Regions from separate parts of the Ruminococcus sp. 8Y-12 genome, predicted to be linked through region 2. Evidence: predicted binding sites of a transcription regulator. Region 2 holds the regulator's gene; each other region holds the start of a gene.
The links. Region 2 encodes Rex, which represses fermentation and respiration genes when NADH is low (regulators of the CRP and FNR family bind a similar motif). Its sites were predicted from a motif close to ATTGTTAANNNNTTAACAAT; they were not measured.
Positions count from the first base shown of each region.

Region 1: the regulator Rex is predicted to act here: its motif matches at 1,794-1,813, upstream of AC0THY_RS15285 (ureidoglycolate lyase).
Region 3: the regulator Rex is predicted to act here: its motif matches at 2,287-2,306, upstream of gap (type I glyceraldehyde-3-phosphate dehydrogenase).

Region 1 covers NZ_CM176623.1:3,836,394-3,840,702, reverse strand. Annotated here, with positions in the region: gene AC0THY_RS15305 (sugar-binding transcriptional regulator) at 1-814, shown strand, start outside; gene AC0THY_RS15300 (dehydroquinate synthase/iron-containing alcohol dehydrogenase family protein) at 816-1,448, opposite strand; partial or broken gene AC0THY_RS15295 (iron-containing alcohol dehydrogenase) at 1,486-1,584, opposite strand; gene AC0THY_RS15290 (hypothetical protein) at 1,578-1,736, opposite strand; gene AC0THY_RS15285 (ureidoglycolate lyase) at 1,945-2,442, shown strand; gene AC0THY_RS15280 (sensor histidine kinase) at 2,465-3,910, opposite strand; gene AC0THY_RS15275 (response regulator transcription factor) at 3,927-4,309, opposite strand, start outside.
Region 2 covers NZ_CM176623.1:3,712,252-3,716,560, reverse strand. Annotated here, with positions in the region: gene abc-f (ribosomal protection-like ABC-F family protein) at 1-148, opposite strand, end outside; gene AC0THY_RS14735 (aspartate kinase) at 365-1,684, shown strand; gene AC0THY_RS14730 (redox-sensing transcriptional repressor Rex) at 1,899-2,555, shown strand; gene AC0THY_RS14725 (NAD(P)H-hydrate dehydratase) at 2,675-4,216, shown strand; gene alr (alanine racemase) at 4,213-4,309, shown strand, end outside.
Region 3 covers NZ_CM176623.1:4,081,042-4,085,350, reverse strand. Annotated here, with positions in the region: gene AC0THY_RS16455 (glycoside hydrolase family 32 protein) at 1-1,242, shown strand, start outside; gene AC0THY_RS16450 (histidinol-phosphatase HisJ family protein) at 1,342-2,142, opposite strand; gene gap (type I glyceraldehyde-3-phosphate dehydrogenase) at 2,382-3,395, shown strand; gene AC0THY_RS16440 (phosphoglycerate kinase) at 3,554-4,309, shown strand, end outside.

The sequences.
Region 1 (4,309 bases), 120 kb from region 2:
GGCGGGTATTGTGAGGGTACAGGTGATTGATCCCCTGAGTGTGGAGACAGTCCTGGAAAAAAAGATAAGGGAGCGCTTTGGGCTGAAGAAAGTCATCATTGTGCCGAGAGGAACCGAGGGTAACGCGCTCTTCAGGCTGGGGCTTGAGGCTGCCAGATACCTGGACGGTATCTTAAGGGACGGGGATATGATCGGGACTTCCTGGGGGGAGACGATCTATGAATGCTCTAAAGTTCTGATGGAACGTCAGGATCTGAAGGATCTGGTTTCCGTCCAGCTGTGCGGAGGCACAAGCAACCTGAACAAAAAGGTGTATACGGCTGAGATCGCCGATAACTTTTCAGTGGCCCTGGGATGCTCCTCCTTCCTGCTTCCGCTTCCGGCGGTGCTGGATAATAAGAAGATGGTGGATATGCTCAGAGAAGATCACCATATGGCAAAGATTTTGCAGTATGGGTATGATGCCAATATTGCGTTGGTCACTATGGGGGCATTTGGAGTCAGAAGCGCTCTGGTGCGCGCCGGCTACCTGGAGTATGAGCAGATGGAGCGGCTCTTGGGTATGGGCGCTGTGGGGGATATCTGCTCCCATATCATTGACATTCACGGGAACATCTGTGACAGAGAACTGGATGAGCGGACTATGGCGGTTCCGCTGGATGTGATCAGACAAAAGGAATACAGGATCGGCGTAGCACAGGGTGTCAGTAAGGTGGAGTCTATCTGCGGTGCGTTAAACGGCGGCATCGTCAATGTGCTGATCACAAATGAAGATACCGCCGAGTGGGTATTGAACCGGCTGGACAGAATGTAGGCTACTGCTCGTAGTAAGCGTTCATATAGACTTTTTGCACATCTACAAGGGATGCCTCTCTGGGATTTTCTGGCATCCCTGTGTCGTCTAAGGCATGCAGAGACAGTGTCACCACATCCGATGGTTTGAACGCAGTGGAACTTAGCTTAGGTATGGATATTCGCCGGGATAGATCCTTTATGTAAGCAATCGCTTTGTTGGAGGCCTGGTCTGCTGTCATTTTTGAGATATCTGCACCAAAAGCCTGGGCCACATCTGCATATCGTTCTTTGCAGGAAGGGGCATTGTATCTCATGACATAGGGAAGTAAAATGGCGTTTGCCACTCCGTGGGGTGTATTGTAAAAGCCCCCGAGCTGATGAGCCATTGCGTGTACCATGCCAAGACCTGAGTTGGAGAAAGCCAGTCCGGCCATGTATTCGGCCCAGCACATATCTGTCCGGGCGTCAATGTCATGGCCATCCCGGACAGCGCGCTCCAGGGATTTCCCCACCAGACGGATGGCCTGAAGCGCAATGCCGTCTGTGAACGGAAAATGTGATTTGGCAACATAGGCTTCTATGGCGTGGGTCAGAGCATCCATCCCGGTGGAGGCTGTGAGCGGCGCCGGCTTTTTTTGACTTGTCCAAGCCATTGTAGTCCAGGATGCTGCCCCCATTTGCGCCTAGGATGCTGATGGCTTTTGAGACATCCAAAGATGAGCCCCCGCCGATCCCGATGATGTAATCACAGTTATTCTGAGCATAAAAACGGTATGCCTCCTCTACGATAGAGACAGTGGGATTCGGCTCTTGATAAGCCCCTGATCTGTGACCACCAGGGCCTTTCTGCCGGATATTTTGTCAATATATCTCGGGATTTCATGGATGCAGCCTTTGCCAATCAAAGTGTGGGCCGGCTGATATAGTTCACGATAGCTCATCTTTCTGATTCTCCCATCTTAAGAACAAATGATAATAATGATTAACAAATGTAAAAAACTGATAATAAATTAACATATATTTTAAAATAAGTCAAGGAACATGGAATAGTTACTCTTGACTAAAAAAAAGAGTTATGTTAGCGTAAGAGACAGAAGAAATGATTGGAATGGGGTATTGGGTAATAAAAAGGGAAAGGATGGTTTTACAATGGAAACCAGAAAAGTGAAGGCAAAGCCGTTGAGCCTGGAAGCATTTAAAGATTACGGTACCTATGCAGATATGATGAATCCCCGGGGATATTACCTGGAGGGGGAGTATCACAAGTTCTATCGGGATAGGATACGGTTCCCGGCCACCCCGCAGACTTTTTGCTGTTCGTCGCTGACCGTGAGAAAAAATGAGGAGTTTATTGTAAAAGGAATGGAGTACCATGACTACACAGCGGAGATTCAAATGCCTATGGACGCAGATGTGGTCCTGGTGTGCGCCCCGCCCAATGGAGGAGAGATTGCAGCCCGGGAGGCGGAGGCATTTCTCATTCCAAAGGGAACGATGGTCTGCCTTCATCCCGGAACCTGGCATGACGTACTTTACCCCGTAGACAGCGAACAGGCCAGTATCCTGATTGGCCTGCCGGAACGCATTTACCACAACGATATTGTGGTAAAGAACTTTGAGGACTGTGTCGTCCAGGTAGAATTTTAAATCTCAAAAACACCGCAGAACATTATGGATTCTGCGGTGTTTTTGCGTCTTGGCAGGAGGGGAGATAGGGGAGCTGGATCTGTACAGTGGTTCCCACGCTCAATGTGCTGAAGATAGTAAGTCCATAGTCGTCCCCGTAAGAGAGCTGAATTCTCTGATTTACATTCTGCAGGGCAATGCTTCTGTGGGCTCCTACAGGTGAAGCATTGGGATCAGCCGGGGAGTTCAGCTTTTCATTGAGTCTGCGCAGAGTCTCATCGTCCATTCCGTTTCCATTGTCCTTAATCTCAATGATGAGCCTGGAGGCAGTCCGGTAGATGTAGAAATGAATGATCCCCCTGCCGCGTTTTGTCTCCAGGCCATGGAAGATAGCGTTTTCCACAATGGGCTGTACTGTCAGCTTTGGAATCTGGCAGGTAAGGAACCGCTCAGGAGGTTCGTCAAATTCTGTTACAAACTCAAACTTGTCCTGAAAGCGGTACTGCTGGATGGTAAGATAATTATTTAAGTGGTTTAACTCCTCGGTCAGTGTGACTACATCTTGTTTATTGCTGATGCTGTACCGGAAGATATTTGATAGGGATTTGAGGAGGTTGGCGATTTCCAGAGAGTTCTGCATCAGTGCAAGCCCCCGGATGGAGTCAAGAGTGTTGTAGAGAAAATGCGGGTTGATCTGGCTTTGCAGAGCATTGATTTCTGCCTGTTTGTACAAAAGGTCCAGGCTGTACTTTTGGTTCAGCAGATTTTTGATGTGTTCAAACATACGGTTTAGTTTGTCTGCCAGGGGATACAGATCGCTGTTCTCTGAGGAGGAGAGGTCAAAGGTAAGTTCGCCGTCCTCCTCCATGTTGATGGCATGTTCGATCTTTATCAGGGGCTGATAAACACGTCTTGTAAAGTACCAGAAGAGGAGTGCAGCGGACAAAACTAACGATAAAATGACGCCCCAAAAAAGCGCTTGGTATGGGGAAAGCCGGCCTGGGGCGTTGGGAAAAGCAAACTGAAGAGTACAGCCTCCGGAGAGCGGAATGGAATAGAACACGTAGTTTTTGGAGGCGGTATAGTCCCCATGGATCTCTGGAAGATCGCAGTGGGGACTTTTTTCAAAGATATTGTCCAAAAGCTGGAGGGAGCTTTGATCCGTAAAATAAACAATCTTATTGGAGGCATCCTTGATCCAGAGCTGGAGGCAGTCCTTTGGCAAAGAGGTTTCAAACTGTGCTGAGGAAAAGTCCTGATTCCTGGTACCGGCCAGTGTCTGGGCATCCAGAGCAGTTGAGAGAAGCAGACAGGTGCGCTCCTTGTGGATGCGTGTCTCTTCACTTTGTTTCAAAATCTGATAGGAGATGATTCCAAAGCTGCCAAAGAGCACAAGGAGCAGGGACAAGAAAATGGTAAAAGCGTAAAAAAGACTTTTGTGGCTGTATTTTTCTTTAAGACTGTTGAAATATTTTTTAAAAATATTCATCTGTACGCTCCTTTGCCTAAAGATAGAGTTTCCGGTACTCCTGGGGAGTCAGTCCCACATGCTTTTTGAACACCTGGCTGAAGGACTTGGAATCCGTGTAGCCGACTTTTGCCCCGATATCCTTGATCTTTTCCCCTGGTGTGATCAGATACTGTTTTGCAATCTCAATTCGGTAATTGGCCAGGTAGTCAATAAAATTCTGTCCCACCTCCTTTTTGAACAGCTCGCTGAAATATTGAGGGGTCAAATACACATAGCTTGCCACATCGCTCAGACGTAGCGTCTGGTTGTAGTTGCGGTGGATATAATCCAGAGAAAGAGCAATAGGGCCGTTTGGCTCCTGACTTTTTTCAGCGGTGATCTCCTTCAGGAGAGTGTCCATGCATTTGGTGAGAACCA
Region 2 (4,309 bases):
GCATTATGATTTTCAAAAGAGTGGACTTACCGGCACCGTTGATCCCTACAACAGCAGTTTTTTCCCGCTCTTCAATATGAAAAGAAACATTTTTTAAAATATCGTTTGTTCCAAAAGACTTATTTATATTTTGACATGCTAATATCATGATGCTCCATCCTTTGTGTTTATTCCCTCAGTTCTGACAGGGGTGACTTTTCTTCCAGTATTTTAGCACATAGACACCGGATACACCAGTTTTTTTCTCAAAAAGTGCTGGACGAATGCTGGTTTTTGGGATAATATAGAGATATTCTGGAAAAAAAGGATTTTTATGATTCGATTATCATTTAAGAAGAGAAGGTAAGCAGGAGGATATGAAGAAATGAAGAAAGTAGTGAAGTTTGGAGGCAGCTCACTGGCAAGCGCGCAGCAGTTTCAGAAAGTGGGGGAAATCATCCGATCTGATGAGGCGAGAAGGTATGTGATACCCTCAGCCCCGGGAAAGCGTTTTGACGGGGATACAAAGGTGACGGATATGCTCTATGACTGCTATGCAGCCGCGGAAAATGGGGAAGCCTTTGAAAGCAAGCTGGAGAAAATCAAAAAGCGCTATTATGAGATTATAGAGGGACTTGGGCTTACACTCTCTCTGGAGGAGGAGTTTCAGGTAATCCGCGATGCTTTTTCCGGGAAAGCGGGAAGAGACTATGCGGCCTCCAGAGGAGAATTCTTAAATGGTATTATTATGGCAAATTATCTGGGCTACGAGTTTGTAGATGCCGCAGAGGTAATATTCTTTGACGGGGAAGGCAATTTTAACGCACAAAGGACAGACAAGACATTGTCCGAGCGCCTGGAGCAGGTGAAGGCAGCGGTGATTCCCGGATTTTATGGTTCAGATGCGGACGGAAGGGTAAAGACCTTTTCAAGGGGCGGCTCTGACGTGACAGGGTCCATTGTGGCAAAGGCAATCAAGGCGGATATATATGAAAACTGGACAGATGTGTCAGGGTTCCTGGTGACAGACCCCCGGATTATCAAAAATCCCGAAGTGATTGAGACCATTACCTATCGGGAACTGAGAGAGCTTTCCTACATGGGCGCAACGGTTCTCCACGAAGATGCCATTTTCCCTGTCCGCAAGGAGGGAATCCCCATCAATATCCGCAACACCAATGCCCCGGAAGATAAGGGAACGCTCATTGTGGAGAGCACCTGCAGGAGGCCCAAGTATACGATTACCGGTATCGCGGGCAAAAAGGGATTTGCGGCAATCAATATTGAAAAGGATATGATGAACGCAGAAGTTGGATTCGGCAGAAAAGTGCTCCAGGTGTTTGAGGAGAACGGCATCTCCTTTGAGCATATGCCTTCCGGAATTGACACAATGACAATCTTTGTGCATCAGTCCGAGTTTGAGGAAAAGGAGCAGAAGGTGCTGGCCGGTATTCACAGGGCTGTGGAACCCGACTTTATAGATTTGGAATCGGATCTTGCGCTGATCGCTGTGGTAGGCCGGGGTATGAGGGCAACCAGGGGAACCGCTGGACGTATCTTCTCCGCATTGGCACATGCCAACATTAATGTGAAAATGATTGACCAGGGGTCCAGTGAGCTGAATATTATCATTGGAGTGAGAAACGAGGATTTTGAGACTGCAATCAGAGCAATTTATGATATATTTGTAACAATCCAGTTATAATTGATTGACAAGATTTTAACATTTCCTTATAATAGAAGCAGTGACCTGTAAAGTATGGTAACAGGTCAGGCAGGTGTGTGCATTCACTGCGCATATCGTAAGAACATAATTCAAGAGTGCATATATCCCGCCGCAGGCGAATTAAATGGATTTATGCAGTAACAGGGCTGCTTGACTGACCTGTTGCGAAGTATGAAATGAGAGGGTGATTCTAGTGGTAGAAAAGGAAATATCCAGAGCCGTCGTCAAACGACTACCACGTTATTACCGGTATTTGGGCGATTTGCTGGAAAGTGGCGTAGAGAGGATTTCATCTGGTGAACTGAGCGAGCGTATGCAGGTGACCGCTTCGCAGATAAGGCAGGATTTAAACAACTTTGGAGGATTTGGGCAGCAGGGCTATGGCTATAATGTGAAGTTTCTATACAATGAAATAGGAAAAATACTGGGCCTGGATAAGACCTACCATATGATAATCGTGGGTGCAGGGAACCTGGGACAGGCCCTGGCCAATTATGTAAAGTTTGAAAAAAGAGGATTTTGGATCAAAGGGATCTTTGATGTAAATCCCAGGCTGCAGGGGGTGACCGTGAGGGGAATAGAGATCCGTATGACGGATGAGATTCCCCAGTTTGTAAAGGAACACAACATACAGATCGCAGCACTCACCCTTCCCAGAAACAATGCGGCCCAGATGGCCGAGCTTCTGGTGGAAAATGGGGTGAAGGCTATCTGGAACTTTGCCCATACGGATTTGCGGCTGCCGGAGGACGTGATTGTAGAAAATGTGCATCTCTCGGAAAGCCTGATGCAGTTGTCCTACAATATAAACCGCTATCAGAGAGAGCATGAAAAGAAACTGAATAAGTAAGAAGCAGCACACGTATCAGAATGGATGGACATTTTGATACGTTGTTTTGCGTTGCCGGGCAGGGTGACCGTGACGTGCAGCAGGAAGAGAGACTCTTTTTGTAGTATCTGGAAGAGAGGGTGAATAAATTGGAATATCTGGTAAATGCAGAAGAGATGAAAAGATGTGATCAGGGAACAATAAAGAAATATGGGGTGGAATCCCTGGTGTTGATGGAGCGGGCTGCGCTTACGGTAGTGGAGGAGCTGTGCAACGGCAGCTTTGACCTGAACAGGGTCCTTGTAGTCTGTGGTTCCGGAAATAACGGTGGGGACGGGTTTGCCATCGCCAGGCTGCTGTATTTGAAAAACATAGACACTGCCGTAGTATTTGCCGGAAAAGAGGAATCTCTTACAGAAGAAACCAAGATTCAAAAGAAAATCTGCGAAAATTATGGGATGAATATTTTCAAGAAAACGGATATGCATGAATATACTTGTATAGTAGATGCCGTCTTTGGAGTAGGGCTTTCCAGGGAGATCAAGGGGGAGTACGCATGTCTGATACAGCAGATCAATGCCTCAGGCGCCCGGGTTGTCGCAGTGGACATTCCCTCCGGAGTTTCGGCGGATACAGGAAAAGTGATGGGGACGGCTGTGAGAGCAGATGAGACCGTGACCTTTGCCTATCAGAAAATAGGGCAGGCGCTCTATCCCGGATCACAGATGTGCGGCAGACTGTGCGTGAGGGATATTGGGATTACAGCGCACGGTTTTGGCCGGGACGTTCCACTGACCTATAGCCTGACAGAGGAAGATATGGGCGTGCTGCCTGTCAGGCAGGCGTACTCCAACAAGGGGACCTACGGGAAAGCCCTGTTGGTTGCGGGACAGAAAAATATGTGCGGTGCAGCTATTTTAGCTGCCCGGGCAGCGTACAGGGCAGGGACAGGTCTTGTACGCGTAATGACGGAAGAATGCAACCGGACAGCCGTGCAGGTGGCTCTGCCGGAAGCTCTTCTGAGTACATATGATCCGATGAACTTTCAGCCGGATCTGGACGGGATGCGCAGCTGGCCCACAGCGGTGGGAATAGGACCCGGAATCGGAATGTCAGGAGAAAAGAGAGAGATTCTAGAGTTATTACTGCGCGAGAGCCGCGTTCCGGTGGTTATGGATGCGGATGCCCTGAATCTTTTGGCCAGGGAAAAGGAACTTTTACAAAAGCGCAGCTGCCAGGTTATCGTGACGCCACATGTGGGGGAGATGTGCAGGCTGACGGGACGAACCAAGCAGGAGATTACAGGGGACCTGATCGGGACCTGTAGAAGCTTTGCCCGGGAGAACGGTGTGATCTGCGTACTCAAGGATGCCAGAACCGTAATCTCTGACGGAAGGGAAGTGTGCATCAACCAGACGGGGTGCAGTGGGATGGCCACAGGAGGTTCCGGGGATGTGCTGACCGGGCTTCTGACCGGACTGCTGGCACAGGGGATGGAACCGTTTTTGGCCGCAAAGTCCGCTGTTTATCTGCACGGAAAGGCTGGAGAGCTGGCAGAGAGCAGGATGGGAGCCAGAGGGATGTTGGCTGGTGATATCGCCTGCGCATTGCCGGAAATATTAGATAAGTACAGAGCCTGCGCAAAGTTACAGGAAAGCGGCGCGGGGAGGAGAAGACGATGAAAAAATTTAACAGGATATGCGCAGAGATTGACCTGGATGCAATTGCCTGGAATTTTGAGGCAATGAGGTCAAACATCCGGTCTGATACAAAGA
Region 3 (4,309 bases), 370 kb from region 2:
AGCGATGATATGCTTCACTGGGAGTATCTTCCTGTGGCGCTGGCACCCAGTGAGTACTACGACAACCACAGGGAGGGAGGGTGTTTTTCCGGAAGCGCCATAGAGCATGAGGGAAAACTATACCTATTCTATACAGGGACCACAAACTATGGGGATGGGTTTGTGCAGACACAGTGCATGGCTGTGAGCAGGGATGGGATACATTTTGAAAAATACAAGGGCAATCCCATTATTGAGCCGCCGGATGGGGTGGCAAAGGATAATTTCCGGGACCCCAAGGTGTGGGAGCATGAGGGCAGCTTTTATATGGTCTGCGGCGCAAAGCAGGACAATCTGGCAAAGGCTCTGCTGTACCGGTCGGGGGATCTGGAACACTGGGAATTTGTGAATGTGCTGGCTGAGAGCAGAGGGGAGTTTGGATACATGTTTGAGTGTCCGGATTTCTATCCTCTGGGTGACAAGCATGTACTGATGTTTTCACCCATGGGCGCTCATGAGCGGACTTGTGTCTATTTGGTGGGGGATATGGACTATGAGAGGGGGAAATTCTGCTATACTACCATGGGGGAGATTGACTGGGGCTTTGATTTTTATGCTCCCCAGTCCTTCCTGGACGCAAAGGGAAGACGGCTGATTGTGGGCTGGGCCAATGCCTGGGACTGGATGCCCTGGTGGAAGGACTGGGGGCCCACCTATAAAGAAGGGTGGTGTGGGGCCTTCAATATTCCAAGAGAGGTGAGACTCATGCCGGACAACACACTGCAGTTTGTGCCCATAGAGGAAGTCATCAGCCTCCGTTATGATGAAGATGAGCGCAGTGGAGTATCCGTTTTCGGGGAAGCAGTGGACATAACGGGTGGAGACGGGGTTGCCTATGAGGTAAAGCTGGTGCTGGATCTGGAGAGAAGCACGGCGGAGCGGGTGCTGTTTCATTTAAGATGTGGGGAGGGGAAAGAAACTGTGGTGTGCCTTGACCTGAAGCGGGGGGAGATGACCTTTGACCGGAGTAACGGGGACGGGTGGAGTCAGGGATGCTCCAGAAGTCCGCTCAATTTAAAGGGAAAGAGAGAGTTGGATATACATATATTGGCTGACCAGAGCTCCATAGAAGTGTTTGCGGGGCAGTACCAGACAAATCACTCCTGCAATGTGTTTGCGAGTTCAGCGCAGAATGGGAATTGGGTGAGTGCGGAAGGGGGGAGGGCAGAATTTAAGAGTATACGAACCTGGGGCCTCCGGTAAGTTTCAATTTCTACCAGGTCATTTCCGGTTTTGACCAGGTCATTTTCCAAAATGACCTGGTCAAAACCGGAAATGACCTGGTAGAAATGGGGGAAATTATTAAAACTTTATAAACTCAGGTTTTCTATTGCGAAATACCGTGTAATACCGAAACCCGCAGCCCTCTAACACTTCCCTCACCTTTCCAAACTCATACGCCAGCTGTTCCGGTGCGTGCCCGTCGCTTCCCACGGTTATGATCTCCCCTCCAAGTGCCCGGTATCTTTGCAACACGTCGGGATGGGGATTGGGATGTCCCAGTCCGTATTTGTAGCCAGCGGTATTCAGCTCTAGTCCGATTCCCCGGCTGACAATTTCACGCAGACCTTCGTCGATTAAATCTTTGTACTTTTCATAGGAATAAAATCGGTTTTGATTCGGACCATACCGCACCACGTAGTCGATATGCCCGTACACGTCTATATCGGAAAATGCCCTGAGATTTTCCGGAATGGTGGCAAAATATTCCCGGTAGCACTCCTCCTCAAGACGACCATTGTAAAATTGAGGATAATAGGGGTCCCGGCCTCCAACCACGTGTGAGGAACCAATGATAAAGTCAAAGTCCCACTCAGAAAGATATTCTGAGAGCTTTCCGGCCATGTGGGGTTCAAGCCCCAGCTCTATCCCAAAGAGTAGCTCAACCTTGCCCCGGTACTTGTCCCGGCAATCCATGATCTTCTTGCGGTAAGCTGCTGTATCTGTCTCAAAGAGAAGACCTTCTGAAAGAAACCCCAAATCCATATGTTCTGTGAAGCACATGGTGGTAAGTCCCAGAGAAATCCCCTTCTCAATCATCTGCTCCATGGGCGCTTCCGAGTCCGCGGAGAAAGACGAATGAATATGAAAATCTGCTTTCATTGCAGTACCTCCTTGTCCATTTCAAAAGAATCATATAGGATATATAGAAAAAAGTCCAGAAGTTTGTTAAAAATTGGTTAAACACAAATAAAAATATAATTTTTACTTGAATTTTTTGGACAAATTAGGTAGAATAGCAGATAGGTTGATGTTTCTTTAACAATCTAAGAGAAACTCAAAACTAATCTGCAGTTTTCGTGCAGATTACAAATATTTTTATTCTTAGGAGGAATCAAATCATGGCAGTAAAAGTAGCAATCAACGGATTTGGACGTATTGGACGTCTTGCATTCAGACAGATGTTTGGCGCAGAAGGATATGAAGTAGTTGCAATCAACGACTTAACATCCCCCAAGATGTTAGCTCACTTATTAAAATATGACTCATCACAGGGTAAATATGCTCTGGCTGAAACCGTAGAGGCTGGAGAGGATTCCATCACCGTTGATGGAAAGACCATCAAAATTTACAAAGAGCCGGATGCAAACAACTGCCCATGGGGAGATCTGGGAGTAGACGTAGTTCTGGAGTGCTCCGGATTCTATACATCAAAAGAAAAAGCACAGGCACACATCAATGCAGGTGCCCGCAAAGTGGTTATCTCAGCTCCGGCTGGAAATGACCTTCCTACTATCGTTTACAATGTAAACCATGAGACTCTGAAAGCAGAAGATACCATCATCTCTGCAGCGTCCTGTACAACAAACTGCTTAGCTCCTATGGCAAAAGCTTTAAATGACTTAGCACCCATCAAGAGCGGTATCATGTGCACCATCCACGCTTACACAGGCGATCAGATGACACTTGATGGACCTCAGAGAAAAGGCGATCTGAGAAGATCCCGTGCAGCAGCTGTAAATATCGTTCCGAACAGCACAGGTGCAGCTAAGGCAATCGGTCTGGTTATCCCTGAGTTAAACGGCAAATTAATCGGTTCTGCTCAGCGTGTTCCGACTCCGACAGGTTCTACTACCATCCTGACGGCAGTTGTTGATGGAACAGTTACTGTTGATCAGATCAATGCAGCAATGAAAGCAGCTTCTGATGAGTCCTTTGGCTACAACACAGATGAGATCGTATCCAGCGATATCGTTGGTATGAAATTTGGTTCTCTGTTTGATGCTACTCAGACTATGGTTCTTCCTCTGGATAACGGAACCACAGAGGTTCAGGTTATCTCCTGGTATGACAATGAGAACTCTTACACAAGCCAGATGGTTCGTACAATCAAATACTTCTCAGAGTTAGCTTAATTTAAAGAATTAGATCCAAGAAGGGTCCGGTCTGATTGGACCGGACCCTTTTCATCATATAGGGAAGTCCTTCATTAGTGAGGGATTTAGGAAGCTGAAGTGGACTTGTCCACTCTGTTAGGTATCAGTATAACGAAAAAGAATAGGGAGGCGTCAAAATGCTCAACAAGAAATCCGTAGATGATATCAATGTAAAAGGCAAAAAAGTTCTGGTTCGCTGCGACTTCAACGTACCATTAAAAGAGGGCCAGATCACAGATGAAAACCGTCTGGTTGCCGCTCTGCCCACCATCAAAAAGCTGATCGCGGACGGCGGAAAAGTGATTCTCTGCTCACATCTGGGCAAACCCAAGGGAGAGCCAAAGCCTGAGCTTTCGCTGGCACCTGTGGCTGCCCGTCTGTCTGAACTGCTTGGACAGGAAGTGAAATTTGCGGCAGATCCTGAGGTAGTGGGACCAAACGCAAAGGCAGCGGTAGAGGCAATGAACGACGGGGATGTGGTTCTCCTGGAGAACACACGTTACCGCGCTGAGGAGACGAAGAACGGAGAGGCTTTCAGTAAAGACCTGGCTTCTCTGTGTGAAGTGTTCGTAAATGACGCTTTTGGTACTGCACACAGAGCTCACTGCTCCAATGTGGGTGTGACACAGTATGTGGACACTGCAGTGGTAGGCTACTTAATGCAGAAAGAGATTGATTTCCTGGGCAATGCCGTAAACAATCCGGAAAGACCCTTTGTTGCCATCTTAGGCGGCGCAAAAGTAGCAGATAAATTAAATGTAATCTCCAACCTGCTTGAGAAGTGTGATACCCTGATCATTGGCGGCGGAATGGCTTACACCTTCTTAAAAGCACAGGGCAAAGAAGTGGGAAAATCCCTTCTGGATGAAACAAAACTGGACTACTGCAAGGAG